4 regions of the Mesocryomonas lacus genome follow, and region 4 is predicted to be linked to each of the others. Evidence: predicted binding sites of a transcription regulator. Region 4 holds the regulator's gene; each other region holds the start of a gene.
What was found. Region 4 encodes PhoB, which activates phosphate uptake and scavenging genes when phosphate is short. Its sites were predicted from a motif close to TGTCATNNANCTGTCAT; they were not measured.

Region 1 (7,465 bases), on a different contig from region 4:
CGCCGTCGCACCGCTTAACGGCGTTCGATCTGCCGCAAACAGTGACGCCCGCGCATCACTGCGCGGGCGTCATCTTCATAACAAGCGGTCGTTTCTCCTGCGCGAAGGCGCGCAGTCTATTCCCGCGACGGGGACCAGGCCGGGTCCGAGGCGTAGCCCGGCGTTCCGATCTTCTGCTCGTTCCGCCCCGTGAGGTCGATCGAGTAGAGCTGCGGGCCAGCGCCGCCCTGCGGATCGCGGAAGAACATCAGAACGCGGCCGTTCGGCGCCCAGGTCGGCCCCTCGTTGTGGAAGCCCGAGGTCAGGATACGCTCGCCCGAGCCGTCGGGCCGCATGACGCCGATCTGGAACTGACCGCCGGTCTGCTTGGTGAAGGCGATGAGATCGCCTCGGGGCGACCAGACGGGGGTCGAATAAGAGCCGTCGCCGAACGAGATGCGCTGCTGACCGGAGCCGTCGGTGCCCATCATGTAGAGCTGCGGGCGGCCGCCGCGGTCGCTCTCGAAGACGATCCGCGAGCCGTCCGGCGCATAGGACGGCGCCGTGTCGATCGCCGTGGTCGAGGTCAGCCGTGTCGTGGCGCGCGAGCGCAGGTCCATCGCGTAGATGTTGGCATTGCCATCCTGCTGCAGGCTCATGATCACCTTCTGGCCGTCCGGCGAGAAGCGCGGTGCGAAGGTCATGCCGGGGAAGTTGCCCACCGCCTCGCGCTGGCCGGTCTCGAGCTGCAGGAGATAGACCCGCGGCTCCGACTTGCCGAAGGACATGTAGGTGATTTCCTGGCGGTTCGGCGAGAAGCGCGGCGTCAGCACGAGGTCGGAACCGTCGGACAGATAGTTCACGTTGGCGCCGTCCTGGTCCATGATCGCCAGACGCTTGACGCGGGCGGTCTTGGATCCGCTCTCTGAGACGAAGACGATGCGGGTGTCGAAATAGCCCTTCTCGCCGGTCAGCCGCTCGTAGATCGCATCGGCGATGATGTGGGCGACACGGCGCCAGTTGTCGGGGGTGGTGTAGAATTGCTGCCCGTCGAGCTGGGTGCCGGCGAACGTGTCCCACAGCCGGAACTCGACGCGCAGTCGGCCATCCGCCTCGGGCGTCACCTTGCCGGTAACGATCGCCTGGGCGTTGATCACCGTCCAGTCGGCAAAGCGCGGCGCTGCATCCGGACCGAGATCCTTCTGGATGAAGGCGGAGGGATCGATGGGCGCGAACAGGCCCGTACGCTTCAGATCGGCGGTAACCACTTGGCTGATCTGCTGGCCGACCTTGCCGCTCGCCTGGAAACTGTTGATCGCGATCGGCAGCGGATCGACGTTGCCGCTGGTGATGTCGATCTCGATGGCGGCGGACGCCGGCGTCAGCGTCGCGGCCGTACCGACGAACAGCGCCAGCGCGGCGAACAGCAGCTTGAGTTCTCTTTTCATGTCAGACCTTCATCAACTCGGGTAGAGGACAGCAGCCGAGCGGGTCGACATGCGCCTCGATCTCGTGCCTTGCCGCGCCGCGACAAGGCCTCAGGTTCTCAATACATCGCGCTCGGGTCGAAATTCAGCGTCGTTTCTTCCCAGCCGCCGGCATACATCTCGGCCGGGAGGTTGAACGGGGCGCAGCGACGGATCGCACGCACTGCCGCTTCCGCCGCAATCCGCTCGGCACCCGAGCCGCCTCCGCCGCGGATGATCTCCGGCGCGCCGACGAGACCGCCGGACGGATCGAACTGGATCTTGATCGAGACCTTCAGCGAATCCGGTTCCGCGCCGCCGGCGGGGACCGAGTAGCAGCGCCGCATCTGCTCGTTCAAAAGACCCTGGATCTCGCCGAGCTGGCTGCGCGAAAGCTTGGTGCCGGTCGTCCGCTCGCTGCCGAGCGAGGCCTGTTCGGTCGAGCGTTTGGCACCGCCACCGGCTGCCTTCTGCTTGTTGATCACGGCGGCCGCCATCGCCTCGAAGTCGGAATCGCTGTCGGCTTCGCTCGGTTTCTTGGAGTCGGACTTGTTCTGCTTGGCAGGCTTCGGAGTCTCGGTCTTGGTCTCTGCTGGCTTGGCGTCGGCGACCTTCACCGGGGCCGGCGGACGCGGCTTGGCAGCCGGCACCGGCACTTTCTCGAGCGCCGGCTCGGGCTTTGGCTGCTCTTCCGGCGTCGGCTCTGTCTTATCCTCGGCGATCATCTCGGCGAGCGGGTCGATCTCGGGCGTGACTTCCTTCGGTGGCGTCGGCTTGGCCGCTTCCTTCACCGGCTCGGGTTTCGGCTCAGGCGGCTTCGGCGGCGGCGGCGCCTCGGCGACCTTCGGCGCCTCGGGCTCCGGCTTCGGCTCGACCTTCGGCTGCGCGACGGGCTTTGCGCCACCGGTCTGCGGGGTCACGTTGCGCGTCTTGTCGGGCGTCGGCGGCGTGTCGAGATCCGCCTCGTTGTCGCCGGTGTTCTCCGCCGGCATCGGCAGCGTGGCCGGGCGCGTCGTCGGGGTCGGGGCCGGCTTCTCGGAGACCGGCGCCTTCTTCTCGCCCTTCACGCCCTCGAACTGGTCCGACAGGATGATCTCGACCGGCAGCGCCTCGGCATAGCTCGCGTCAAGCGGCTTCGGGCCGGAGATCGACCAGAGACCCCAGCTGAGGAGCGCGACGTGCAGGACAGAGGATGTGACGAGGCCGGACTTCATAGCCGTTCGATCAGCTCGTGGTTTCGGTATCGGTGACGAGACCGATATTGGTGAAGCCGGCGGCCGAGATCAGCGCCATGACGCGGATGACGCTGCCATAGTCGACGTCCTTGGCGGCGCGCACGAAGATGCGCTCCTGGTAACCGGTCTTGGCGATCTCGGTGAGCTTGGAAACGACTTCGGCCTCGGCGATCTCGGTCTCCTGAATAAACACCATGCCATCCCCGCGCACGGAGACGCTGATGGGCTGGGTCTCGGCGTTAAGCGCCTTTGCCGCCGTCTTCGGCAGCTCCAGCGGAACGCCGACCGTCAGCATCGGTGCGGCGACCATGAAGATGATCAAGAGCACCAGCATGACGTCGACCATCGGCGTCACGTTGATCTCGCTCATCGGCCCCCGCCCGCGGCGTCTGCGCCGACGGGAACCGCCCGATGCCGCTCCGCCTGTGGACATGCCCATATCGTCGGCTCCTTCGCCCTCGAAGCTCTACGCTCCGATCGTGTCAGCTTGAGAGCGCCGCGGTGGCGCTCGCGTGTCGTCGGGCGTTCAGCGCGCCGGGGTCTTCTCGTCGATCTGACGCGACAGGATGGCCGAGAACTCGTCGGCGAAGGCCTCGAGGCGCATGCCGAGCTTGCCCGCATCGGCCGACAGCTTGTTGTAGGCGATAACCGCGGGGATAGCCGCGACGAGGCCAATGGCGGTGGCGAGCAGCGCCTCGGCGATGCCGGGTGCGACGACGGCAAGGTTCGTCTGCTTGGAGGCGGCGATCGCCTGGAACGAGGTCATGATGCCGATCACCGTGCCGAACAGGCCCACGAAGGGTCCGGCCGAACCGACGGTGGCGAGGAAGCCGAGCCGCGACTCCAGGCTGTCCATCTCGCGCGCCAGGGTGACGTCCATCGCCTTCTCGATGCGGTTGTGGAGGCCGATCGGCGAGCGCGCGCCCTTCTCGAACGACTTCTTCCACTCGCGCATGGCGGCGACGAACAGCGCGCCCATGCCCGTGGTCTTGCGCTCGGAAAGGGTCTGGTAGAGCTCCTCCAGCGACTGGCCGGACCAAAAATTGTTCTCGAAAGTGTTGAGCTGGCGACGGAAAGCACCGAAACGCATGGTCTTGTCGACGATGATCGCCCAGGTCCAGACCGAGGCCATCAGCAGCCCGAGCATGACCATCTTCACGATGAAGCCGGCCTGCCAGAACAGATCCCACAGTCCCACGCCGTGCTCCGGAGCTGCCAAAGCGCTCTGCGCGATCTCGTTCATGCGATTGACCCTCGAATCGATGCCGCTGAAGCAGCCGTGCGGCCGTGTGGACCGCGATGCACCATCGTCGTCCCGGACCACCTGTCCGTTCCGCTGTTAGGCTCAGTGCTTCAGAAGACCCGCCATGCTCTAACAATTTGAATCAAGCGAAAGAATGGCAAGCGACATCAGCGCTTTGAGCCCGGCTATTCAAACAGCATTAACGTTAAGCAATCGTTGCGAATTGTTGCGGTGCCGTCACGGCAGCGGCATCGGCCGCTCCAGAATGGCCGAAACCGCCTCGGGCATGCGGCGCGGTTTGCCCTCGGGCGAGATCACGGCGACCTTCACTTTTGCTTCGACCAGCATCGTATCGCCCGCGAAAATTCGCTGATCGAGAATGATCCGCGCGCCGCCGAGGAGAACCGTGCGCGTCTCGACGGTCAGGACGTCGTCGATCCGGGCGGGGCGCAGAAAGTCGATATCCATGTGGCGGACGGCGAAGGCCATCGGCTCGCCGAAGGCGCCCTCCGCCAGCGCGCGGTGGCCGATGCCCTTCAGGCGGAGGAAGTCGGTCCGTCCGCGTTCCAGGAAGTGCAGGTAGCGCGCGTGGTAGACGACGCCGGAAAAGTCCGTGTCCTCGAAGTAGACGCGCACGTCGAGCGCATGGCCGTAATCGGTCAGCCGTCCGGAAAGATGATCGGTCATGCCGCCGGAATAGGAGATCGCGCTGGATTTGTCATGCCGGGCGGTGGTGTCATCGGCCTGTCACGCGGAGCTGCTTAGGGACCACAACCGTTCCGCTATCCGAGAGAACCGATGACCTTCCCGAAGACTGCCTCCCTCGCCGCTTTGCTGCTCGCGTCCACCGCGCTCGCGGCTGCGGCCGAACCCGTGTTCAACCGGATCGCCTCGTTTCCCGTCGCCAGCAACCTTCCGGAAAGCACCGACCCGAAGACTCCGACCTCTTCGGAGATCGTCTCGGCCTCCAAGGACGACATGACGCTCGTCTATTCAGACAGCCCGCATGGCGGCATCGGCTTCGTCGACATCACTGACCCCAAGGCGCCGAAGGGCGCCGGCTACGTCAAGTTCGACGGTGAGCCGACCTCGGTCGCCTTCGCCGGCAGCAAGGCCCTTGTCGGCTTCCGGACGTCGGAGACCAAGGCGAACCCGTCGGGCGAGCTCGGCGCGGTCGACATCGCCACCAAGGCGCAGAGCCCGGTCTGCGAGCTCGGCGGCCAGCCGGATTCGGTCGCCGTCGCGCCGGACGGCAGCTTTGCCGCGATCGCCATCGAGAACGAGCGCGACGAGGAGGTCAACGACGGCGCCTTGCCGCAGATGCCCGCAGGCTTCCTCGTCACCGTGCCGCTTGCCGCCGACGGCGCGCCGGACTGCGCCGGTCTGAAAAAGATCGAGATGACGGGCCTTGCCGAAGTCTCGCCCGAGGATCCGGAGCCGGAATTCGTCGACATTAATTCCAAGGGCGAGATCGTCGTCTCGCTGCAGGAAAACAACCACATCGTCATCGTCGACGGCAAGACCGGCACGGTGACCTCGCACTTCTCCGCTGGAAGCCTCGCGGTCGAGGGCGTCGACACCGCCAAGGACGGCAAGCTCGACTTCTCCGGATCGGTCGAGGCACGCCCCCGCGAGCCCGACACCGTCAAATGGCTGAAAGGCGACCGCATCGCCGCCGCCAACGAGGGCGACTGGAAGGGCGGCACGCGCTCGTTCACCATCTACAACCGCGACGGCAGCGTCTCCTACGAGTCCGGCCCGTCCTTCGAGCAGGCCGTCGCCCGCCTCGGCCACTTCCCCGACAAGCGCGCCGACAAGAAGGGCATCGAGCCGGAAGGGCTCGCCACCGGCACCTTCGACGGCCAGGACTTCCTCTTCGTCCTCTCCGAGCGCGGCTCGGTCGTCGGCGTCTACGAGGACACCGGCGCAGAACCAAAACTGACGCAGATCCTGCCGTCGGGCATCGCGCCCGAAGGCGCCACCACCATCGCATCGCGCAACCTTCTCGTCACCGCCAACGAGAACGATCTCGTCGAGGACGGCGCCGCCCGCTCGCACATCATGCTCTACGAGCGCGCCGAGGGCACGGCCGCCTATCCGCAGATCGTCAGCCAGGACGTCGACGGCAAGATCCAGGGTTTTGGCGCGCTGTCCGGCCTCGTCGCGGCGGGCACGTCGAACCAGTTCTACGCCATCAGCGACTCCGTCTATTCGGCAGCGCCGAGCATCTACACGGTCGACGCTTCGCAGAAGCCGGCGAAGATCACCGCGACCACCATCGTCACGCGGGACGGCAAGCCGGCCAAGAAGCTCGACCTCGAGGGCATCGCGCTCGACGGAAAGGGCGGCTTCTGGCTCGGCAGCGAAGGCAACACCGAGAAGGAAGTGCCCCACGCGCTGCTGCACGTCGACGCCAAGGGCGCCATCACCGAGGAGATCGCCTTCCCGAAAGAACTGCTTGAAGGCGAGACCCGCTTCGGCACGGAGGGCGTGACCCTCGTCGACGGCAAGATCTGGCTCGCCATCCAGCGGCCGTGGAAGAACGACCCGAAGAATCAGACCAAGCTCGTCTCCTACGACCCGGCCGCCAAGACCTGGGGCGCCGTACTCTACCCGCTCGACGCGGCCGAAGACGGCCTGTGGACCGGCCTGTCGGAAATCACCGCGCATGGCGATCACGTCTACCTCATCGAGCGCGACAACGGCATCGGCCAAACGGCCAAGCTGAAGGCGATCACCCGCGTCGCGATCGCCGACCTCAAGCCCGCGGCCCTTGGCGGCGCGCTGCCGGTAGTGACGAAGGAACTGGTGCGCGATCTGGTGCCGGCGTTGACGTCGGCGACCAACGGCTATGTCGTCGACAAGGTCGAGGGCCTCGCCATCGACGCGGACGGCATGATGACCATCGTCACCGACAATGACGGCGTGGACGACTCGTCGGGCGAGACGCTGTTCTTCCAGGTCGGCAAGACGACCGAGAAGTCGGCGGCGCTGAAGTAATCGACGACTGGTGCGTAGTCTGCGCGGGGGCTCAAACCGAGAGCAACCACGCTAGAAGGCCGTCATCCCGGACTTGATCCGGGATCCATTCCAAATCGCCGTCACTGCCAAGTCGGTGCAGAACGGAAGGTCCACCGGACCGTTCTCGTTCACCGCTAAGGAATGGATCCGGGGTCAAGCCCGGGATGACGAAACGGGCGGAGAGCCAAGTCCTTTAACGCCTAAAGGAAGGGCTACTAGGTGGCGATCACGTCACCCCGGCGCCGCCCCGTTCCAACCCTCACATCAATCAACGTCCGGCGCCTCCTCGAACAGCGTCGTCTGTGCTCCTTGCCAGCCCTGCGGAACCGCGAGGCCGATGTGGCGGAAGGCGTGGGCGGTCAGCACCCGGCCGCGCGGCGTGCGCTGGAGGAAGCCCTGCTGCAGGAGATAGGGCTCGACGATGTCCTCGATCGCATCACGCGGCTCGGAGAGCGCCGCGGCGATGGTTTCGATGCCAACCGGCCCTCCGCCAAAGTTCAACGAGATCAGGTCGAGATAGC
Region 2 (7,465 bases), on a different contig from region 4:
CCAGGCGCCGACGACCTGCACGTTGATCGGCAGGCCCTCCCGGCTCGTTCCGAACCGCATCGCCAGACCGGGCAACCCAGTGACGTTAAGTGGCACGGTCGCGCCCTGGAGGTAGGTCGCGTCCACCTCCTGGCCGTCGATGGTGAACGTTTCCACCCCGTGCTTGTGCGCCGGGATCGGCAGCACGTGGGTGATCAGGGCGTCGAAGCGGGCGAAGTAGTCCGCGTAGCCGTCTCGCAGTCGCTCCGCAGCCTGCTCGGCGTCGATGAAGTCGGCCATCGAAGTGTCGGGCAGCGACAGCATGGTCTTCGACATCTTGTACATCTCGCTCTCGTGGCCGCGCGTCGCCTCGCGGAACGCGGGCTTCATCTCCATGACGTGCAGGCGATTGAACACGTCGAGGGCAAAGTCACGCTCAAGTGCCGGGATGCCCACCTGCTCGACGTGGACGCCAAGGTCCTTCAAGGCCTCCGCCGCCGCCTTCACAGTCGCTGCGACCTCGGGGTCGACAGGCCCGAAACCGGGACCGACCATCCAGCCGACACGAAGCGGGCGGTCGGGATGCCCCACAGTGCCTGCATTGAACCGACCAGTGATCGTCGCGAACGCATCCTCGCCGTCCGGCCCGGCGAGCTGGGAGAAGGCTAGCGCGACATCGCGCACCGATCGAGCCATCGGCCCGACATGCCAGAAGCGGCGTGGCGCACGCGGCCAGATGCCCGTCATTGGCACTCGGCCATGCGTCGCCTTCATGGAAGTGATCCCCGTCTGCGCGGCGGGACCGCGGACGGAGATGGCAAGATCGGTGCCCAGGCCGAGCGGCGACATGCCCGCGGCGATGGCCGCAGACTCGCCGCCGCTTGAACCGCCCGGCGTGCGACTCAAGTCCCAAGGGTTGTTCGAGCGACCGGACAGGAGATTGTCGCTCTCGATCCAGTACGAGAACTCGGGAAGGTTGGTCTTCGCGAGAAGGATGCCGCCGGCCTGCTTCATGCGGGCAACGCTCGTGGCGTCGCGGTCCGGTGTCCGTCCCCGGAAGATCGGCGAGCCGCGTTGCGTCAGGACCCCGGCGGTGTCGATCGAGTCCTTCACGGTGAACGGGACGCCGTGCAACGGCCCGAGCTCCTCTCCGGCCAGCACGGCGGCTTCCGCAGCCTTGGCCGCGTCGAGCGCGCCTCCAGCGACAGTTACGATCGCGTTGATCGTCGAGTCGATGGCCTCGATGCGATCGAGGTGCGCCTGCATGACCTCGACGGGCGAGACCTCCTTCGTGCGGATGAGTTGGGCGAGCTTGGTTGCGTCAAGGCGGGTGAGTGAGGCAGTCATCGCTGGGCTCCTATCTATCAGTTGATAGACAACCCGTAGAGCTTCACATATCGACCGTCAACGTCTATCTATCATTTGATAGAGAAGATTTGCGGAGAGCGATGATGGGTTCGAACATGAAGGAAGACATCATGGCGGCGGCCAAGCTTGCCGCGCAGGCTCATGGCTACACCGGCCTGAACTTCCGCGAGCTCGCGGCCGAGGTAGGCATCAAAAGCGCGAGCATTCATTACCACTTCCCAACCAAGGGCGACCTCGGCGCGGCGGTGGCGAAGCGCTACTGGGAGGACTCGGCTTCCGTCCTGGACGGCATCTGGAATGGCGGAGCCGGTGCTTCGGAAGCCTTGAGGGAGTATCCGAACACGTTCCGCCGGTCGCTTGAGAACGGCAACCGCATCTGCCTGTGCAGCTTCATGTCCGCCGAACACGACGACCTGCCGGACACGGTGAGGCAGGAGATTTCCCGCTTTGCCGAGATCAACGTGGCGTGGCTGACCAAGGTCCTGTCGGACGCGACCGACATGGAGGCCGACGCGTGCGAGCGCCGGGCCCGCGCCATCTTCGCTGCCGTCGCCGGCGCCCAGCTCATGGCCCGTAGCCAAGCCGACGTCGCCGTATTCGACAACCTGATCGATGGCTATTGGGATGCCGGGCTGCTGCCGGCTTGAACGCATCGAAGAAGGCCGGCCGAAACCGAGCCAGCTTCGTAGGGCGAGGGCCAATCGTTCGGCCGTCACGAGGTCGACCAACCCCGGGACATCGCCAGCATGAGGCGTGATTTCCAGTGGAGATACGGACGCAGATCCCAACTGGACGGGTGCCATGACCGCTCACCGAGAACGTCCGCTGTCGGGATCCCATCACGCTGCCTTGTAAGGCAATGATGGGTCGATAGCTGTAAGTCCGGTATCGGCTGCCACCTCATGCTGCGCATGCCTTTACTGAGACCGCAGCAGTTCATCGTTGAGTACCGATCCGTCGTCTTCGATTAACTCCAAGTCCGAGATCCCGTCCATATCTCCCACGGGAGGTCCGTTTAGGAATTCATCAGGATCGAATGCGCAGTCGATGTCTGCGATGCCAAGCTCGTGCAACGTCATGGCATCTGTGGGCGGGCGCTTCGGGGGCATGGCAGCTCCGTTGCTGTGGCCGGGCGCTGGACGTCGCCGCCCTACCAGACTCAATCTACCACGTGACAGCTTGATGAAGGGTCGATCTCGGGCCTTTCATTCCAAGCTTTCCGGACGCCCCGTCAGCACAGATGCACAGATCGGCCAATCGGCGAAACGTCTTGTCTACTCCCGGACGCCTTCAGCTCGCGACAAATCAACCTTCATCGGATTGTTAAATAACTTCCTTACGAAAGGTAAATGCGCTCAGCCATTTTGCAGCATGCTGCGAGTGGCACTGGTTGCAGCCTCTCTGGAGACGTGCCGTGGCTATGATCCTTTCCGGTGCTCCATGGCTCACCCGGCTCTTCGGTGCCGTCCTTCTTGTATGCTTCGTCGGGCAAGCGAAGGCGGATCCAATCCAGGGGGCCGGGTCGACGTTCGCGGCACCGATCATCCAGAAGTGGTCGCAGGACTATGAGGCGGCGCGGACCGACGGCGGCGACTTCACGTCGCCGGACTGGAAGGTCGATTACGAACTCGTCGGATCTCTCGCCGGCATTATGCGTCTCGACCAGCCCGAACTGGATTTTGCGGCGACGGATGTCCCGCTGGCGGCGGCAGAACTTTCCAGGCACGGGCGGCAGCAGTTCCCGATCGTCATGGGCGGCATTGCTGTCGTTGCCAATATCGACGGCATTGAGCCCGGCGCGCTGCGGCTAAGCGGCCCGGTGCTCGCCGACATCTATCTCGGCAAAATCGCGAAGTGGTCCGATCCCGGGATCCGCGCTCTCAATCCGCAACTCCCGCTTCCCGATAGCGACATCTCCGTCCTGCATCGCCAGGACGGCTCCGGCTCTACCTTCGCCTTTACCCAGTTCCTTGCCGCCGCAAGCCCAGAATGGAAGGAAAAAGTGGGCGCCGACACGCTGGTGACCTGGCCCGTCGGCACGGGAGCGAAAGGTACCGCAGCGCTTCTTTCCGCGCTTAGCACCACCAAGGGCGCGATCGGGTACGCCGAATTCGGCCAGGCGCAGCGCGCCAAGCTTGTCTTTGCCGCCATCGAGAACAAAGCGGGGCGGTTCGTCACGCCCGAACCCGCGGGTGTGGCGGCGGCCGCCAGCAGCGCCGACTGGTCCGAGGCGAACGCTTTTGCAGCCAGCCTCGGAGATGGTGGCGGCGACGGCGCATACCCGCTGAGCGTCGCGACCTTTGCCGTTCTTCCCGTGGCAGGCAGGCCCGCCCAGCGGTATCGCCGGGTGCACGACCTCTTCCGGGTGGCCTTTAGGCAAGGCGACGAACAGGCCCGGGCGCTCGGCTACGTGCCGCTTCCGGCAGACCTCGTCAGCAAGATCGAAAGCTATTGGGCAACCATCCCGGTCGCGACACGATAGGCCGCCCGGCATGGCGCCTCCGAAGAAATAGCAGAGGGCGCCGCGTCGCCCGCAGTCGTAGCCCGTAGGGGAGCAAGCCGCATGGAAGTCAACATCTTCAAGGACATCCTTGTCCCGGTGATCGGGGGGCTGGGCATCTTCATGCTGGGCCTCGAATTCATGGCCAATGGCATCCAGGCGCTGTCCGTCAACAAGATGCGCGCCTTTCTCGCCAAGGCGGCGGGGACTCCGATCAAGGGCGTGCTCGCCGGCACCTTCATCACCGGCATCATCCAGTCCTCCACCGCGATGACCGTCATGGTCGTCGGCCTCGTGAATGCCGGCGTCGTGGGGCTCAGACCCGCGATCAGCGTGATCATGGGCGCCAATATCGGCACGACCCTCGGCAATGGCCTGATTGCGTTGCCGCTCGGTCCGCTGGGGCTCATCCTCGCGGGCGTGTTCTCTCTGGTCTACTGCTTCTCCAACAACGAGCGGGTGCGCAACATCGCGCTCGCCTGCATGGGCTTTGCGCTCATCTTCTACGGCCTCAACCTGATGACGGGCGGCCTGCGCCCCCTGCGCAACATGCCCGAGGTGATGGACCTCTTGCAGACGCTGCGAGCGGACAGCTTTGGCAACCTCCTCAAATGTGTCTTTATCGCCGCCGGTGTCACCGCAATGATCCACTCCTCCTCGGCGACCATCGGCATCGTCATGGGCCTCGGCGCAGCGGGCGTGCTCGACTGGACGACGGCCGTTGCCTTCTCTCTCGGCGCCGACCTCGGCACAACCATCACTTCGTGGATCGCCTCGCTCAACCTCTCCAAGAACGCCAAGCGGGCCGCCTACGCCCACATGTCGTTCAATGTGATCGGCGTCTGCGTGACGGTTCCTCTGTTCTTCGTCTCTATCGAGGTGCTGCGCTGGGCCATGCAGTTCTTCGGCGGCGATCCAGGCATTGCTGTGGTCGTCGACGGCAAGGAGACGTTCCCCCTCGTGCCCGTGGCGGTCGGTCTCTACTCGACCTTCTTCAACATCTTCAACGTGCTTCTGCTCTTCCCTTTCATCGGAGTGTTCGACCGGGTGCTGTCGCGCATCGGGCACAGCTCGGCCGAGGACGTCGAGGACTATTCGGTGCCGCGATTCCTCGACCGCAAGCTCGCGGGCGACTTCGCCGCGGCGATCCCGGCCGTGCAGAAGGAAACGGCCCGACACCTCGAAGCTGGCGCGCTGTTCCTCGATATCGCCCGCAAGAGGAAGGAAGCACCGTCGGATCCTGGCGAGCATTACCTTGCAACCGACATCCTCAGCCGCGACATCCGCACCTACACCGCCGACCTGATGAAGAACGACATGCCGTTCGAGCAGCTCGATCTCGTCGCCAGCCTGATCGAGGAAGCCGACTTCACCGCCGCGCTAACGGAGTCCCTGCACCAAGTGGCCCGCCGCGTCCGCCGCGAGAGCTTCGGCCCGGAAGCGGAAAAGATCGTCCAGACGGCGCTCGATCGGCTGGATGCCGATCTCGGCGAGATCATGCCGAAGCATGGCGTTGCCGATGCCCGGCTGCCGGCGGGACACGTCGCTTTCCCGGATGTCGGCGAGCTGCGTGCCCATACCCTTGCCCTCGGACCGAACGCCGGGGCCGGCGAACGCGGCACGATACTCGCTTTGCTGGGTTCGGTGGAGCGCGCCGAACTTCTGATCGGACGCATTGATGCTGAACGCAAGTCGGTCAACCGTCAGGCGGTGATCGCCCGTGCTTCGGCTTTGCGCGAACAGAGGGACGAGACCTCAAGCTATGGCATGAATCCTGTCCCTGCAGAGTAGCCTGAGGAGGTACCAACACGCAACGAGACCTATCGCGAGCACTTTCTTCGCAGTCCACTAGGTCTATGGAGCCCCGATGCGCCTTGCCGTCTACAACGTCGAGAATCTCTTCGACCGCGCCAAGGCAATGAACCTCGACACCTGGGAAGACGGCCAGGACGTCCTCGAGGCATTCGCGGAGCTCAGCGGGCTTCTCGGCTCCATTCGCTACGGCGATGGCGACAAGGCGCGAATGGCAAAGCTTATGATCGAACTTAGCCTTGAGCGATCCGATACGGGGCCCTTCGTCATCCTGCGCCGCAACAGGGGCGGTCTGGTGAAGCGGCCGCGGGCGGGCGGCATCAAGATCGTCGCCGACGGTCGCGTCGACTGGGTGGGGACGTTGGAGCTTCGCGACGAGCCGATCAACGAGCTGGCTATGCGGCATACCGCAAGGGTCATGGTCGAGGTAGGCGCGGACGTGCTGGGCGTCGTGGAAGCCGAGTCCCGTCCTGTGCTGTCGGCTTTCAATACCGAGATCCTTCCGGCGATCGGCGGTGAGGCCTTCAGGCACGTCATGGTCATCGACGGTAACGACGAGCGGGGCATCGACGTCGGGCTGGTGTCCCGAGAGGGCTTCCCCATCGGCGCGATGCGCAGCCATGTCGACGATCGGCTGCCCGATGGGTCCCCGGTGTTCTCCCGCGACTGCCCTGAATTCAACGTCGCGACGCCCGGAGGCAACCGGATCGTCGTCCTGGTGAACCATCTCAAGAGCAAGGGGTACGGAACGACGGCGACCTCCGACAAGCGCAGACGCGCCCAGGCACGACGGGTAGCCGAGATCTACGCGGACCTGAGGCAGGGCGGCGAGAAGTACGTCGCCATCATCGGCGATCTCAACGATACGCCCAATAGCGAGCCGCTCCGGCCCCTGCTGTCGGGCACCGACCTTCAAGATGTCTTCGAGCATCCGGCCTTCGACGATGGCGGGCATCCCGGCACATACGGTTCCTGTCTTCCGGCGAACAAGATCGACTACATCCTTCTCTCCCCCGAGCTCTTCGGCCTCGTGTCTGCGGGCGGGGTATACAGGAAGGGCATGTGGCCGGGCGTGCGGCCGCGCAAGTGGGAAGCCTTCCCGGAGATCGCCCGCAAGCAGGAAGCGGCTTCCGACCATGCCGCGGTCTGGGTTGATATCGATCTTTCCTAGGCAGGAACCAACAAACCCTACACAAGGTCCGGATGCAGCTCGTCTCCGCGCCGCTCGTCTCGAACGCGATGTGCCATCATGGATGGCACGCCCGAAGACGTAGACCGAGGCTTCCCTATAGACGAATGGCAGCACCGGGCAGCAGACGATCAAATTCAGGCTTGCAGGATAAGCTGGAACGAAGACGGTCGCTGCCGTCTTCCACCTTCATCGCGACGAAGGAGGACGAAATGTCGAACACACCAGGCATCAGCCCGCTGACCACGGATATTGAAGAGATCCGTCATACAGACGACACCTCGTTCGACGAGATCGATACGGACTCTGGCAAGCGTCCGGAGATCGACGACGAGTTGGACGAAACCGACGCTCTTGCCGATCTTCCAGGCAAAGACAGCGGCGCCCCATAATCGAAGAGCCCGCCGGTTGGGAGCCGGCGGGCTCTCGATGGATGCGACGGCGTTGGGAGCGCTGACGCAACGGCAGTGCAGCATGGAGCCGTGTCACACGCCAGATACTCAACCGGGGTAGACGACGCGAAATACACGCTTCAGGACACCTCCATGAGCACTCCCCAGATACCCCAAGCCGTCGTCAAGATGCTGACTGATGGCTTCTCTGCAACAAAAGCGTTC
Region 3 (7,465 bases), on a different contig from region 4:
TTTCTAGGAAGTAGAGACCGGTGTTGATGCCACGGCCGATCTCGGTCAGCAGGTCGGCGGTCAGGTCGTCGCCGGCCTCGTCTGCCTCGCTGATGCCCTCCTGCAGCGCCGCGCTCCAGGCGGCGTAGGAATCCGACAAGCGGCGCAGGTGATCTTCCGACTTCACGATGTCCAGCGCGTAGGCTGGCAGGATCGTGTTGCTGGCTGCAGCCTGCACGGTGCCCTGGGCCTGGCCGCCCATGCCGGTGAGGCGCTCGGCGATGAGGTCGACATAGGCTTCGACCGCCTCATGCTGTTCATCGAACAGCTTGTGCACGGCGATGAAGTTCATGCCCTTCACGTTCCAGTGCGCCTGCTTGGCCTGGTAGGACAGGTCAATCGCGGTGCCAAGGTGCTTCTGCAGCAGCGCGACCATGGCGCCCCGGACGTTTTCTTTCTGCGGATTCTTGGTCGGGTGAAGCATGACGGTGGGAGACTTGGCCACGGTGGGTCCTTCCGGATGATGGATCTGAGCGCCAGTGCCGTCGGTCTTGCCGATGCCGGGCGCCTTCCCCCGCTAAACCGATCAACCCTCTGCTGGTTCCTCACCCACCCGGGAGCCAGCCATGCAAAGCCGCCTCCCCTCGTGCCAGATGCACCCCGCTCCCACGGGAACGGGACGCTCGCCGCGGCGATCAGACGCGGCGCTCGACCATCATCTTCTTGATCTCGGCGATGGCCTTCGCCGGGTTCAGCCCCTTCGGGCAGGACTGCGTGCAGTTCATGATGGTGTGGCAGCGGTAGAGCCGGAACGGGTCCTCCAGCTCGTCGAGCCGGGCGCCGGTCGCCTCGTCACGGCTGTCGATCAGCCAGCGATAGGCCTGCAGCAGCACGGCCGGACCGAGATAGCGCTCGCCGTTCCACCAGTAGGACGGGCACGAGGTCTGGCAGCAGAAGCAGAGGATGCACTCGTAGAGACCGTCGAGCTTGGCGCGGTCGTCGTGGCTCTGCTTCCACTCCTTCTCGGGCTCCGGCGTCTCGGTCTGCAGCCAGGGCTCGATCGAGCGGAGCTGCGCATAGGGCACAGAGAGATCCGGCACGAGGTCCTTGATCACCGGCATGTGCGGCAGCGGGTAGACCTTGATGGCGCCCTTCACCTCGTCCATGCCCTTGGTGCAGGCGAGCGTGTTGGAGCCGTCGATGTTCATCGCGCAGGAGCCGCAAATGCCCTCGCGGCACGAGCGGCGCAGCGTCAGCGTCGAATCGACCTTGTTCTTGATCCACAACAGCGCGTCGAGCACCATCGGGCCGCAATCGTCGAGATCGACGTAGAACGTATCGAGCCGCGGGTTCTCGCCGTCGTCCGGCGACCAGCGGTAGATGCCGAACTCGCGGACGTTCTTCGTCCCTTCCGGTTTCGGCCAGACCTTGCCCTTGGAGATCCGGGAATTCTTCGGGAGGGTGAGCTCGACCATGACGGGATCCGGTGCCAGTTTGGAATCGATGCAGATATAAGAGCGTGCACTGCAAAACACCAGCAAGGAATCCACTGTAAGGCCCTTACGGCCATGGGCTTTTCCGGAGCCCATGGCGCGATCCGCGTGCGAACCGATTTAATCGGGGGCGGCCGATCGCCTCCCCGTTACGGCGCGGGTTTGACGGGGACGGCCGGGGTTGCCGGCGTCATCGGCACGGCTGGCGCCGCCGGCATCGCGGGCTTGGCGGCCGCATCCGGCTTGGCGACGAACTTGCCTGTGGCGCAGGAATCGGCCGTCTTGCTGATAAAATCGAAGATGACGCCCTGGTCCGGCTGGCCGACGCGGCCATCCGCCAGCATGCGGTCGGCGACCGGCGGCGCGACGACGGTGGCGATGAGATAGTCGCGCTGCGGATCGGACAGTCCGGTCAGCGTCTGCTCGGCGAGGCAGTGGCAAGCCTCCTTCGACATCTCCTTCATCTGGATGCCGCACAGCCCGGTGATCAGCTCGATCTGCGTCGCTTTGTCGCCCGCCCGCGGGATCTCGAACTGTTTTGCCGGCGCGGCGCCTGGGGTCGCTGGCGCAGCTCCCGGGGTTGCTGGCGCGGCGCCGGGGGTCGCGGGCGCGGCGGCCGGCGCCATCGGTGCCGTCGGAGCGGTCTGCGCCAGGGCCGGCATGGCCAGCCCGAGAGCGAAAAGGGCCGGCAGTCCGGCGCGGATGAATGAAGGCATGAAATTCTCCCAAGGATATCGTCGGCTGCTTGAAGAGCCGTTTGGCCGGTGTCCCGTCACGAGACCTAGCGCCATGGGAGCGGCTTGGCGAGGTCCCACGTATAGGTCCCGCGCCCTGAAGACTGCGGCATACCGCGCTGCCTGTCACGGGCGCTTCATCGCGCAGGCCTAGACAGTCAGGCTTACCGATCCCGCCCCGGAGTGCCGACATGACCCCCGCTTGCCTTCGCACCCTCGCCTGTGTCGCCATCGTCGCCCTCACCGGCGCGGCCTTCGCCGCCGGCGAACCGCCACAAATGCGTTCGGAAAGCATCGCCTCCTACGTCGTGCCGGAAGCCAACCAGGCGGTCGCCGTCGATGCCGACTTCTTCTATGCGATCGACAACCGCAAGATCGCCAAATACGACAAGCGGACGCAGAAGCTGGTGAAGACCTGGGAACGGCCGAAAGGCGGCCCGATCCAGCATTTCGACAGCGCGACGGTGGTCGACGGCCGGATCTACCTCGCCCATTCCAATTATCCGGAATGGCCGATGGCGAGTTCGCTCGAGATCTTCGACGCCGCAACCTTGACCCACGTCGCGACCCATTCCTTCGGCATCCAGATCGGCTCGTTCACCTGGGTCGACAAGGGACCGGATGGCCGGTGGTACGGCGGCTTTGCCAACTACAACCGCGTCTTCGGCAAGAGCCCGATCGCCTACGGCAACAAGTACAACACCCAGATCGTCCGCTTCGACGCCGACTGGCAGCCGGTGGAGCAGTGGACCATCCCCGAGGCCGTCGTCGAGAAGTTCGAGGACATGTCGAACTCCGGCGGCTCGTGGGGCCCGGACGGCAGGCTCTACCTCTCCGGCCACGACCCCGCGGAAGCCTATGTCATGCAACTGCCGGAAATGGGTCCCGTGCTCGACTGGGTCGCCACCGTCCCGCTCGACAACCACGGCCAGGGCATTGCCTGGGACCGGTCGCAGAAGGACGTGATCTACGCCATCATCCGCGGCAAGGGCGACGAGCCGAACCGTGTGACCGTCAACCGCGTGCTGTTCGACGCGGTCCCGTAAGGCCTGAAACGCAAAGGGCGATTGCACACAATCATTGTGTACAATCGCCCCGCACTTTTCACCCGTCCTGTGCTGCCCTTGGCTGGGCGCTTAGTAAACCCGCTTCTTCGGCTGGATGTACTCGATCTCGTTCGACATCGTGTAGGTATGCACCGGCCGGTCTTCCAGCGAGACGGTCTTCGCCTCGGTGTCGCAGAACGACAGCGTGTGCTTCATCCAGTTGGCGTCGTCGCGGTCCGGGAAATCCTCGCGGGCATGGGCGCCGCGCGATTCCTGGCGGGCAAGGGCCGAGTCCATGGTGACGACCGCCTGGCTGATCAGGTTGTCGTATTCCATGGTCTCGATGAGGTCGGTGTTCCAGATCAGCGAGCGGTCGGTGATCTTGACGTCGTCGGAGGCATTCCAGACCTGGTGGATCTTCTGGTGGCCCTCTTCGAGGATCTCGCCGGTGCGGAACACGGCGCAGTTCGACTGCATCGTGCGCTGCATCTCGTCGCGGAGGTCCGCCGTCGAGGTCGAGCCCTTGGCGTAGCGGAAGCGGTCGAGCCGGGCGAGCGAGTTCTCGCCGGCATTGGCCGGCAGCGGCGCCTGGGAGGCGCCGGCCTGCACGGTCTCGGCGCAGCGCAGGCCCGCCGCGCGGCCGAACACCACGAGGTCGATCAGCGAGTTGGAGCCGAGCCGGTTGGCGCCGTGCACCGAGACGCAAGCCGCCTCGCCCACCGCCATCAGGCCCTGGACCACGGTGTCGGCATTGCCGTCCTTCTTGGTGAGCACCTCGCCGTGATAGTTCGTCGGGATGCCGCCCATGTTGTAGTGGACGGTCGGCAGCACCGGGATCGGCTCCTTGGTCACGTCGACGCCGGCGAAGATCCGTGCCGATTCCGAGATGCCCGGCAGGCGCTCGTGCAGGATCTTCGGATCGAGATGGTCGAGGTGCAGGAAGATGTGGTCCTTGTTTTTGCCGACGCCGCGGCCGTCGCGGATTTCCATCGTCATCGAGCGGGAGACGACGTCGCGCGAGGCGAGATCCTTGGCCGAGGGGGCATAGCGCTCCATGAAGCGCTCGCCTTCGGAATTGGTGAGGTAGCCGCCCTCGCCGCGCGCGCCCTCGGTGATCAGGCAGCCGGCGCCGTAGATGCCGGTCGGGTGGAACTGCACGAACTCCATGTCCTGCAGCGGCAGGCCGGCGCGCAGCACCATGGCGTTGCCGTCACCGGTGCAGGTGTGGGCGGAGGTCGCCGAGAAGTAGGCGCGGCCGTAGCCGCCGGTGGCGAGGATCGTCTTCTTGGCGCGGAAGCGGTGCAGCGTGCCGTCGTCGAGGCAGAGCGCGACGACGCCGACGCAGGCGCCCTCCTCGTCCATGATCAGGTCGATCGCGAAATACTCGATGAAGAATTCCGAGGAATAGCGCAGCGACTGGCCGTAGAGCGTGTGCAGGATCGCGTGGCCGGTCCGGTCGGCGGCAGCGCAGGTGCGCTGGGCCGGTGGGCCGTTGCCGAAATCGGTGGTCATGCCGCCGAAAGGCCGCTGGTAGATCTTGCCGTCTTCGGTGCGCGAGAACGGCACGCCGAAATGCTCGAGCTCGTAGACCGCCTTCGGCGCTTCCCGCACCAAGTATTCGATGGCGTCCTGGTCGCCCAGCCAGTCCGATCCCTTGACGGTGTCGTACATGTGCCAGCGCCAGTTGTCGGCGCCCATGTTGCCGAGCGAGGCGGCAACGCCGCCCTGGGCCGCGACGGTGTGCGAGCGGGTCGGGAAGACCTTGGTGATGCAGGCGGTCTTGAGGCCGGCCTGGGCGGCGCCGAGCGTCGCGCGCAGGCCCGCGCCACCGGCGCCGACGACGACGACGTCGAAGCTGTGGTCGGTGAAGGTGTAGGCCTTGCCGTTGATGCCTGGGCCGGCACCGCGGTGCGGCTGGCCTTCAGGGGCGGGGGCGTTCTTGTGGGTCTCGGCCATGGGTCAGGCTCCAAAGCTCAGCTTGACGATCGCGAACAGGCTGGCGGCCGCCACGAGGATCGCGAAGAAGGTGTTGAGGATCTGCAGAATGACCCGCAGGCCGCCATGCACGTAGTCCTCGATGATCACCTGCATGCCGATGCGCATGTGCACGGCACCGGAGACGACGACCAGCGCCATGATCAGCCCGACCAGCGGGTTGGTGAAGGCGATGCGCACGTCGGCATAGGTGCCGTTGTGCAAGGCGATCAGCAAGATGACGAAAGCGGTGATGAGGAAGAGGTTGGCGATGCCGGTCAGGCGCTGGGTGAAGAAATGCCCGGTGCCTTCCTTGGCGGAGCCGAGGCCGCGGACGCGGCCGAGATCGGTGCGCATTTTCATCGGTGTACCCCTCAGATAACGATGACGGCGATCCAGAGGATCGCGGTGAGGACGAGGGAGAAACCGAGCGTCGCCAGCGCGAGCTTGGTCGAGGTTTCCTTGTCGAGACCGTGGCCGGTATCCCAGATGAAGTGGCGGATGCCGCCGGCCATGTGCTGCAGCAGCGCCCAGCTGTAGCCGAAGAGGATGAGACGGCCGAGGAAGGAGCCGAAGAACCAGGAGGCCGTGGCGAAATGTTCCGGGCCGCTCGCGGCGGCGACCAGCCACCAGACCACCAGCAGCGTGCCGACATAGAGCGCCGCGCCAGTGATGCGGTGCAATATCGACATCGCCATGGTCGGCCGGAACCGGTAGATCGACAGATGCGGCGACAGCGGCCTTGCGGATTTCAACTCGGACAAATCTGCCTCCTGTCCGGCCGCCCGTCGGTGTCTCACGTGAAACAATGTCCCGGGCGCCGGTAATGTATAGGTCGTAAAAGGCGTATCGCACTTGCGAAAGCAAGAGCCATTCTAATCAAGAATGCCGGCGGTATCGACCTGAATCGATTTACCCGCCTTTGGGCTGCCTTCCCGTCCGGGAGGGCGTCAAGATGTCGCCTGCCGGCGCCGGCCGTCAGCGGTCGTCGAAGCGGATGACGTAGCTCGACCAGTCCGCCGGCTCGGCGATGCGCTCGTAGAGCTGGCGGCCGTTTTCCGGGTTGCGCGGCGCGTGCAGCACGAGCTTCGACCAGCCGCGGGTGTCCGAGGCCTCGGCGAGGAGATCGACCATCGCCTTGGCGATGCCCTTCCGGCGGTGCTTGTGGTGGACGAAGATGTGGTCGGCAAGGCCGGAGCGCATGCCGGTCCAGGGGTCCGGCAGGTCGTAGAAGACGAGAAAGCCGACGAGCTCGCCGTCGAGCCGCGCGCCGAGAATCTCCGCCGTCCGGTCCTGCAGCAGCTGCTCGGCATAGACCTTGTCGGGCGCGCCGGGCGCGCCGCGAAACACCGCCTGCACATAGTCCGCGAGCAGTGGCGCGAGATCGCGCGCATCCTTCAAGCGGAGGAGCTGGATGTCGATGTCCGGGAGCGGCAAGGTTTCCATGCGAGCGATCTCGCCCGGATCGCCTTGGGGGTCAAGCGCGAAGCGTCGATCGGCCGCATCGAAGCAGCGCCGGAAAGGTGGCGGCGCTGGGGCCGCCGTAGAGGCCGTAAGGGGTGGCGGCGCTGGTGCGCCGCCGTAAAGGCCGTCAGGGGCGGCGGCGCTGGTGCGCCGCCGTGAAGGCCCTAAAGGGTGGCGGCGCTGGCGCGCCGCCACTGGGATCGGCTACTTCCAGCCGCGCACGTCGACGAAGTGGCCGGCGATCGCCGCCGCCGCCGCCATGGCGGGCGAGACGAGGTGGGTGCGGCCCTTAAAGCCCTGGCGGCCCTCGAAGTTGCGGTTCGAGGTCGAGGCGCAGCGCTCCTCCGGCGAGAGGCGGTCCTCGTTCATCCCGAGGCACATCGAGCAGCCCGGCTCGCGCCAGTCGAAGCCGGCGGCGATGAAGATCCGGTCGAGACCTTCTTTCTCCGCTTGCTCCTTCACGAGGCCCGAGCCCGGCACGATCATCGCCGAGACGGTCGAGGCCACGGTGCGGCCCTCGACGATGCCGGCGACGGCTCTCAGATCCTCGATGCGGCCATTGGTGCAGGAGCCGATGAAGACGCGGTCGACGGCAATGTCGGTCATCTTCGTGCCGGGGGTGAGCCCCATATACTCCAGCGCGCGGTGCTTGGAGGCGCGCTTGTTCTCGTCCTCGATGGCCTCGGGATCGGGCACCACGCCGTCGACGCTGACGACGTCCTCGGGCGAGGAGCCCCAGGAGACGATCGGCGGCAGGTTCGCCGCATCGAGCCGC
Region 4 (7,465 bases):
ACCCCGACGGTACCGGGCTGACGGTCACCGAGATCGACGGCCGGCCGATTGCGGTCGGCGCGCCGGTCCGGATCGCGTCGGGCATGGTCGCCCTGAACCCGGACGGAACGCTGAGCTTCACACCGTCGCCGAACTACAACGGTCCCGCGGGCTTCAGCTATACCGTCCGCAACGCAGCCGGCCTTGCCAGCACCGGCAGCGTCGGCGGGGCAGTGGCCGCTATCAACGATGCGCCAATGCTGCCGCCGCTGCGCATCGACGCGGTGGCGGGCGGCCCGACTACCGGAACGCTCGGCGGGTTCGATCCCGATGGCGATCCGCTCGTCTACACCGTCACGCAGGCGCCGCGGAACGGCACGCTGACGCTTTCGCCGGACGGCCGCTACAGCTACGTGCCGACGCCTGCCTATACCGGTTCCGACAGTTTCAGCTTCTCGGTCAGCGATGGCACGGCGACGGTCACCGGCAGCGCGACCATCGGCGTTCGCCCTGGCCGCACCGAACCGGTGACGGTCGATATCGACGTCCCCGCGCCCGGACCGGACGCGAACGCTTCATTGAGGACGATCGGTCGGCCGGTTCGCTCGGTCGATGCCGACGGCGAGGTGCTGGTGGCGGTCGGCAGCCTTGGCAGCATCGATGCGGGGCCTGTCGGGCAGCGCTCGCTCGACAACGCGATCGACGCGATGCAGGACCTCAACGGCCTTGCCGGGATGCCGGCGGACGAGCTGATCGCCCGCACGGTGCGGGCCCAGACGGACTGGAGCGAGACAGGAGGCCGCCTCGACAGCTTCAGCGCAGCGCCTTTTCTCGGCGGGTCCGATATCGGGCAGCTGCTGTCGCAACGGGACGGCACCTCCTTCGTCGTCGACACCACGATCAACGAGGGCGTCCTCTACGTGATGGTGGCCGCAAGCGAGACGCGCGAAGGCGCGCGGATCGGACATGAAACGCGGGTGACGCTGGCGGACGGGCGCGCGCTGCCGGCCTGGCTGTCGTCTGAGAACGGGGGCGTCGTCTTCGGCTACCCACCGGCGGGCCTCGAGACGATCGCGTTGAAAGTCCAGGCGGTGGACGAGAACGGGGCCGTGTCGCAGAGCGTCATCACCATCGACGTGCGCAGCGGGGCGGTGACGGAGAACCTCCGGGGCGATGAGGCTACGACGGCGGGCGCCGCCCTGTTCTCGCAGCAGCTGAGAGCCGAGCTTGCCGATATCGGCGAGGGCATTGTCGACCTCTACAACGCGCTCCGCTTCTAGAGCATCCCGCAAGTGGTTGGACTTACCCAATTAAGGAAAAATGCTGTCAGTACAAAAAAGACAGAGCACCGTGTGTCCCTCAGGGACGCACGGTGCTCTGTCGGACCGCATTCGACGGATTGCCGCGCCCCAAAGTGCGGCAGTCCAAGATGGAAAGCGCCTTGCCGGCGCCCTCAGTCCTCGCCGCGCAGATAGACCTCGACCGGGCCCTTCAGCTTCAGCGTCATCGGATTGCCGCGGCGGTCCTTCGCATTGCCGGCGGGAACGCGGATCCAGCCTTCGCTGACGCAGTATTCCTCGACATTGGTCTTCTCGACGCCCTTGAACCGGACGCCGATCCCCATCGCCAGCAGTTCAGGATTGTGGAACGGGCTCGACGGATCGGCCGCAAGGCGGTCGGGCAAGGCGATGTCGGCCATCGGTGCCGCCTGCTCGGCCGTCTCGGTGGCTGGCGTCTCGGAGGTCTCGGCCTTGGGTGTGTCGGTCATGTCCAGCGTCTCATCTTTTGATGCGTTGCGCCGGAGATACAAGCTTGGCGGGGTTTCGCCAACACTTGTTGCAATACGCCTCGGCGCTCCATGCCCTGGCGCGCTCCCGGCAGCCGCTCACGCAGTCGTGCTTGACGGGAGAGTGTCCGCCTGCCTGAAGACCCTGCAGCGCCGAGCCGGAGGCACGGAAAGCCGGATCTTTCGACGCTTCCAATGCTTGTGCTGCAACGCGCAAGCGCTCAGGATTGGGAAAATTTGGACATGGAGCCGCCCATGAAACGGATCGTCGGATTGCTCTGCGCCTTGGCACTGGCGATGAGCGTGGGTGGGGTCCAGACAGCCGAAGCGCGGCTGAAGCTCGTCAAACCACGCGATTCAGGCTTTGCGCATGTCGACGGCATCTCGATGTTCTACCAGATCTACGGCAAGGGGCCGCCGATCCTGCTGATCCCCGGAGGCCTTGCCAGCGGAGACGTCTGGCGGCAGCAGATCGCGACGCTCTCGGCGCATCACCTCGTTATCGTCGCCGACAGCCGCGGGCAGGGCCGCTCGACGCGCGACAAGAAGCCGATCACCTATCACCTGATGGCGCGCGACTACCTAAAGCTCCTCGATCTCCTGAAGCTGCCGAAAGTATCGCTGGTCGGCTGGAGCGATGGCGGCATCATCGGCCTCGACATCGCCATCCACCACCCCGACCGGCTGTCGGGGATGTTCATCCAGGCCGCCAACGTGACGCCCGACGGCGCCCTCGCCAACCGCAAGGCGATCGCGGAAGGCAAGGCGCTGCCGGCGCTCGGCCATTACGACAACATCGACGACGAAATCTTCGCGCTCTGGGCGAACGAGCCGAACTTCACGCTGGCGCAGCTGGCCTCGATCACCGTGCCGACGATGATCGTCATCGGCGACCACGACGAGGCGATCAGCCGAGAGCATACCGAGATGATCGCCAATGCCATTCCCGGCGCGCACTTCCTGCTGCTCCCGAATGTTGGACACTCCGCCCCGCTGGAGGACCCGGTCGGCTACGCCGAGGCAGTGCTCGCCTTCGTCGACGCCCCCGGCAGCGCCGCGAGCCTGCAGGCCGACGAGGCCGGCACGGTCCTGCAGGATTTCAAGGACCCGTCACCGGGCAAGGCTGGTCCGGCGGTTCGCGGCGGAGGGTGAGCGGAGCTGCGTTCCCTAAAACTGCGGCGTCAGCCCTCGCTTGCCTGACGCTCGGCCAGCGCCATCTTGCCCTCGTCGTCGGCGCTACGCTGCAACGTCGGCACCACGGCGGCGAAATGCTCGTCGAAGGAGTAGCCGGCGCCGCGGACGGTGCGGACGGGGTCGCGCTGGCGGCCGCGGTTGATGGCCTTGCGCAGGCGGCCGATGTGGACGTCGACGGTGCGCTCGTCGACATAGATGTCGCGGCCCCAGACGCCGTCGAGCAGCTGCTCGCGCGAGAACACCCGGCCGGGCGAGATCATGAAGAACTGCAGCAGCTTGAACTCGGTCGGTCCGAGCTTCAGCTCGCGGCCGTTGCGGTAGGCGCGATGGTTGGCGCGGTCGAGCTTGATGTCGCCGGCGGTCAGATGGTCGGACAGCTTCTGCGGGTTGGAGCGCCAGAGCAGGCTCCGCACCCGGGCCATCAGCTCGGCCATCGAGAAGGGCTTGACGAGGTAGTCGTCGGCGCCCGTCGTCAGTCCCTGGATCCGCTGCTTCTCCTCGCCGCGGGCGGTGAGCATCAGGATCGGCAGCCGTTCCGTCGCCGGCCGGCCGCGTACCCGACGGCAGATCTCGACGCCGGAAATGCCAGGCAGCATCCAATCGAGGATGATGAGGTCGGGCGTCTGCTCCTTCAGCCGAAGATCGGCCTCGTCTCCATTGTCGATGACCTCGACGGTGTAGCCCTCGGCTTCGAGATTGTAGCGGAGGAGGACGCCCAGGGCCTCCTCGTCCTCGACGACGACGATGCGCGCGTTCATCTGCCTGTTCCTACATGTTTCCGGTCGACGGGCCGGAATCCTTCACGCCGACGGTCATCGACGGGGTGGTGTCACTCTTCGGTCGCTCGGATTCCATCTGCTCACCGGTCTTGATGTAGTAGATGGTCTCGGCAATGTTGGTGGCGTGGTCGCCGATGCGCTCGATGTTCTTGGCGCTGAAGAGGAGATGCGTGCAGGCGGTGATGTTGCGCGGATCTTCCATCATGTAGGTCAGCAACTCGCGGAAGATCGACGTGTACATCGCGTCGATCTCTTCATCCGCCTCGCGGATAGCCTGCGCGCGCACGTGGTCGCGGCTGGCATAGGCGTCAAGCACTTCCTTCAGCTGCTCGATGGCGAGCTCGGAGAGATGCTCGATGCCACGCACCAGCTTGATCGGCTGCTGGTGCTCGTGCACGGCGATGACGCGCTTGGCGATGTTCTTGCCGAGGTCGCCGATGCGCTCGAGGTCGCTGGAGATGCGGATCGCGCCGACGATCTCGCGCAGGTCCTGCGCCATTGGCTGACGCTTGGCGATGGTCATGATGGCGCGTTCGTCGAGCTCGCGCTGGGCGGCGTCGAGCATCAGGTCATCCGCGACAACCGACTGGGCCAGGCCCCAGTCGCTGTTGATGAGCGCGGCGACCGAGCGCTCGACCATGCGTTCCGCCTGGCCGCCCATCTCGGAAATGCGCCGGACGATGAACTTCAGTTCCTCGTCGTAGGACGTGACGATGTGCTCGTCCATGGTTCGTCTCCCTGTTCTCGTTGGGCGCAGCCGCCGTCGCGGGACTCTCGGGTCGCGGCCGGCGATGCGGATCATTGGATACGCCGGCCGCGCCCGTCTTGGGGCGCGGCCGGCTGGTTCAGCCGAAGCGGCCGGTGATGTAGTCCTGCGTGCGCTTGTCGTCCGGGTTCTGGAACATCTTCTCGGTCGGGCCGACCTCGGCGATGTTGCCGAGATGGAACATGGCGGTGACCTGGCTGACGCGGGCCGCCTGCTGCATCGAATGGGTGACGATGACGATCGTGTAGTTCTGCTTCAGCTCGTCGATCAGCTCCTCCACCTTGGCGGTGGCGATCGGGTCGAGGGCCGAGCAGGGCTCGTCCATCAGGATGACCTCGGGCGACACGGCGATCGCGCGGGCGATGCAGAGGCGCTGCTGCTGGCCGCCGGAGAGGCCGGTGCCGGCCTCGTCGAGCCGGTCCTTGACCTCTTCATAGAGGCCGGCGCGGCGCAGGCTGGTGACGACGATCTCTTCCAGATCGGTCTTCGACTTGGCGAGGCCATGGATGCGCGGGCCGTAGGAGACGTTCTCGAAGATCGACTTCGGGAACGGGTTAGGCTTCTGGAACACCATGCCGACGCGGGCCCGGAGCTCGACGACGTCGATGGCGGGGTTGTAGACGTTCTCGCCGTCGAGGGTGATGAGACCGCCGACCTTGCAGTGGTCGATGGTGTCGTTCATCCGGTTGAGGCAGCGCAGGAAGGTCGACTTGCCGCAGCCCGACGGGCCGATCAGCGCGGTGACCTGGCGATCCTGGACGTCGAGGCTGACGCCATGCAGCGCCTGCTTGCCACCGTAATGGACGGTGACGTTCTCGCCCTTCATCTTGATCGGACGGTTTGAATGCACGGCGGGACCTTTATTGAGTGTCGCTTGGATATTTTCCATCATTTCTGTCCACCGTTCTACCAGCGACGCTCGAAGCGCCGCCGAAGGATGACGGCTGCAAGGTTCATTGCAGCCAGGAAAAGAAGCAGGATCATGATGGCGCCGGACGTGCGTTCCACGAAAGCACGTTCCGCCTCGTTCGCCCACATGTAGATTTGCACGGGCAAGGCGGTCGAGGCTGCCAGCGGCGAGGACGGCACATCGGCGACGAAGGCCACCATGCCGATGAGGAGCAGCGGCGCGGTCTCGCCGAGGGCGTGCGCCAGGCCGATGATCGTGCCGGTCAGGATGCCGGGAGCGGCCAGCGGCAGGACGTGCTGGAACACCATCTGCATCTTGGAGGCGCCAAGGCCGAGGGCCGCGGCGCGGATCGAGGGCGGCACCGCCTTGAGGGCTGCCCGCGTGGCGATGATGATCGTCGGCAAGGTCATCAGGCTGAGCACGAGGCCGCCGACCAGCGCGGCCGAGCGGGGCATGCCGAAATAGTTGATGAAGACCGCAAGACCGAGCAGACCGTAGACGATCGAGGGCACCGCCGCGAGGTTGTTGATGTTGACCTCGATAAGGTCGGTCAGGCGGTTCTTCGGGGCGAATTCCTCGAGATAGATCGAGGCGGCGACGCCGATCGGCAGCGCCAGAGCGAGAACGATCAGCATCATGTAGGCCGAGCCGATCAGCGCGACGCCGACGCCCGAGGTTTCAGCGCGGCTCGAGCCGCCGAAGGTGAACAGGCCCCAGTTGAAGCGCTGCTCCAGCTGGCCGGCTTCCTCGAGCTGCTTGATCCAGCCGAGCTGGCGGTCGTTGATCGGCCGCCGGCTTTCCTCGACGGTGTTGTCGAACTGGCCCTTGACCGAGCTGTCGACCTTCGAGTCCGCGAACACCCAGAGATCGCGGGTCTGGCCGATGATCGTGAGGTCGTTCATCACCTCGTTGCGCAGCTGGATGCGCACGCCCTGCGACACGAGGGCGGAGGCTTCCTTGACGGCGGCCTTGTCGTTCGGATCGATCTTCAGCGCCGCGACGATGGCGTTCTGCGCCAGCCGCGGATAGTTGGCCATCATCAGCGCCTTGTCGTCCTTGCCGCCGGTGTTCTTCGGGTCGACGATCGACTGTTCGAAGGTGATGGGCAGCCGGATCTCGGTCTGGAAGAAGGCGGTATAGCCTTTCGACACGACGCTCCAGAGCAGCAGTACCAGGAAGGCGAGGCCGATCAGGATGGCGATGATGCCATAGGTCTTGAAGCGGCGCTCGGCGGCGTAGCGCTTCTTGATTCCGATGTCGCGACGGGGGGCGGCATGGCTTGGCGCGCGGGCGCCGTCGACGGTCGCGTCGGTCATTCGTACTGCTCCCGGTACTTACGGACGATGTAGAGGGCAAAGATGTTGAGGCAGAGCGTCACCGCGAAGAGGGTGAGGCCGAGCGCGAAGGCCACCAGCGTCTGCGGCGAGTTGAAGACGAGATCGCCGGTCAGCTGGTTGACGATCTTGACGGTGACCGTGGTCATCGCCTCGAAAGGGTTGATGGTGAGGTTGGCGGCGACGCCCGCGGCCAGCACGACAATCATCGTCTCGCCGATGGCGCGGGAGGCGGTGAGCAGCAGCGCCGAGACGATGCCGGGGAGCGCCGCCGGCAGGATGACGCGCTTCACCGTCTCCGAGCGGGTGGCGCCGAGGCCGAGCGAGCCGTCGCGCAAGGATCCGGGGACCGCCGTGATGATGTCGTCCGACAGCGATGACACGAAGGGGATCAGCATGATGCCCATTACGAGGCCCGCGGTGAGAATGCTCTGCGCCTGGATGAAGCTCGTATAGTCGCCGGTGACGAGACCGTGCAGCTGGCTCGACATGTCACGCAGGAACGGTCCGACCGTGACGAGGGCGAAGAAGCCGTAGACGATGGTCGGGATGCCCGCGAGCACTTCGAGCAGCGGCTTGACCACCGAGCGGACGCTGGAGCTCGCATATTCCGCCATGTAGATCGCGGCGAACAGGCCGATCGGCACGGCGAAGAGCATGGCGACGAAGGCGATGTAGAGCGTGCCGGCAAAGAGCGGGATCAGGCCGAACTGGCCT

Region 1: ACZLZQ_RS07025 (esterase-like activity of phytase family protein) is a predicted target of PhoB. The motif match lies at 4,658-4,674, and genes of this name have one in related genera.
Region 2: pstS (phosphate ABC transporter substrate-binding protein PstS) is a predicted target of PhoB. The motif match lies at 2,519-2,535, and genes of this name have one in related genera.
Region 3: ACZLZQ_RS18180 (cycloisomerase) is a predicted target of PhoB. The motif match lies at 2,331-2,347, and genes of this name have one in related genera.

The regions. Positions count from the first base shown of each region.
Region 1 covers NZ_JBUZWF020000002.1:413,878-421,342, reverse strand. Annotated here, with positions in the region: gene tolB (Tol-Pal system beta propeller repeat protein TolB) at 117-1,427, opposite strand; gene tolA (cell envelope integrity protein TolA) at 1,526-2,659, opposite strand; gene tolR (protein TolR) at 2,670-3,119, opposite strand; gene tolQ (protein TolQ) at 3,207-3,914, opposite strand; gene ybgC (tol-pal system-associated acyl-CoA thioesterase) at 4,161-4,610, opposite strand; gene ACZLZQ_RS07025 (esterase-like activity of phytase family protein) at 4,722-6,923, shown strand; gene ruvB (Holliday junction branch migration DNA helicase RuvB) at 7,209-7,465, opposite strand, start outside.
Region 2 covers NZ_JBUZWF020000006.1:96,805-104,269, forward strand. Annotated here, with positions in the region: gene ACZLZQ_RS19475 (amidase) at 1-1,326, opposite strand, end outside; gene ACZLZQ_RS19480 (TetR/AcrR family transcriptional regulator) at 1,431-1,994, shown strand; gene pstS (phosphate ABC transporter substrate-binding protein PstS) at 2,768-3,829, shown strand; gene ACZLZQ_RS19490 (Na/Pi cotransporter family protein) at 3,911-5,638, shown strand; gene ACZLZQ_RS19495 (endonuclease/exonuclease/phosphatase family protein) at 5,715-6,830, shown strand; gene ACZLZQ_RS19500 (hypothetical protein) at 7,061-7,240, shown strand; gene ACZLZQ_RS19505 (hypothetical protein) at 7,394-7,465, shown strand, end outside.
Region 3 covers NZ_JBUZWF020000005.1:217,098-224,562, forward strand. Annotated here, with positions in the region: gene dps (DNA starvation/stationary phase protection protein Dps) at 1-484, opposite strand, end outside; gene ACZLZQ_RS18170 (succinate dehydrogenase iron-sulfur subunit) at 675-1,454, opposite strand; gene ACZLZQ_RS18175 (hypothetical protein) at 1,622-2,188, opposite strand; gene ACZLZQ_RS18180 (cycloisomerase) at 2,398-3,252, shown strand; gene sdhA (succinate dehydrogenase flavoprotein subunit) at 3,343-5,208, opposite strand; gene sdhD (succinate dehydrogenase, hydrophobic membrane anchor protein) at 5,212-5,589, opposite strand; gene sdhC (succinate dehydrogenase, cytochrome b556 subunit) at 5,601-5,990, opposite strand; gene ACZLZQ_RS18200 (GNAT family N-acetyltransferase) at 6,205-6,672, opposite strand; gene leuC (3-isopropylmalate dehydratase large subunit) at 6,895-7,465, opposite strand, start outside.
Region 4 covers NZ_JBUZWF020000003.1:724,723-732,187, forward strand. Annotated here, with positions in the region: gene ACZLZQ_RS13120 (Ig-like domain-containing protein) at 1-1,259, shown strand, start outside; gene ACZLZQ_RS13125 (DUF3297 family protein) at 1,433-1,678, opposite strand; gene ACZLZQ_RS13130 (alpha/beta fold hydrolase) at 2,021-2,917, shown strand; gene phoB (phosphate regulon transcriptional regulator PhoB) at 2,947-3,717, opposite strand; gene phoU (phosphate signaling complex protein PhoU) at 3,728-4,465, opposite strand; gene pstB (phosphate ABC transporter ATP-binding protein PstB) at 4,584-5,393, opposite strand; gene pstA (phosphate ABC transporter permease PstA) at 5,411-6,730, opposite strand; gene pstC (phosphate ABC transporter permease subunit PstC) at 6,727-7,465, opposite strand, start outside.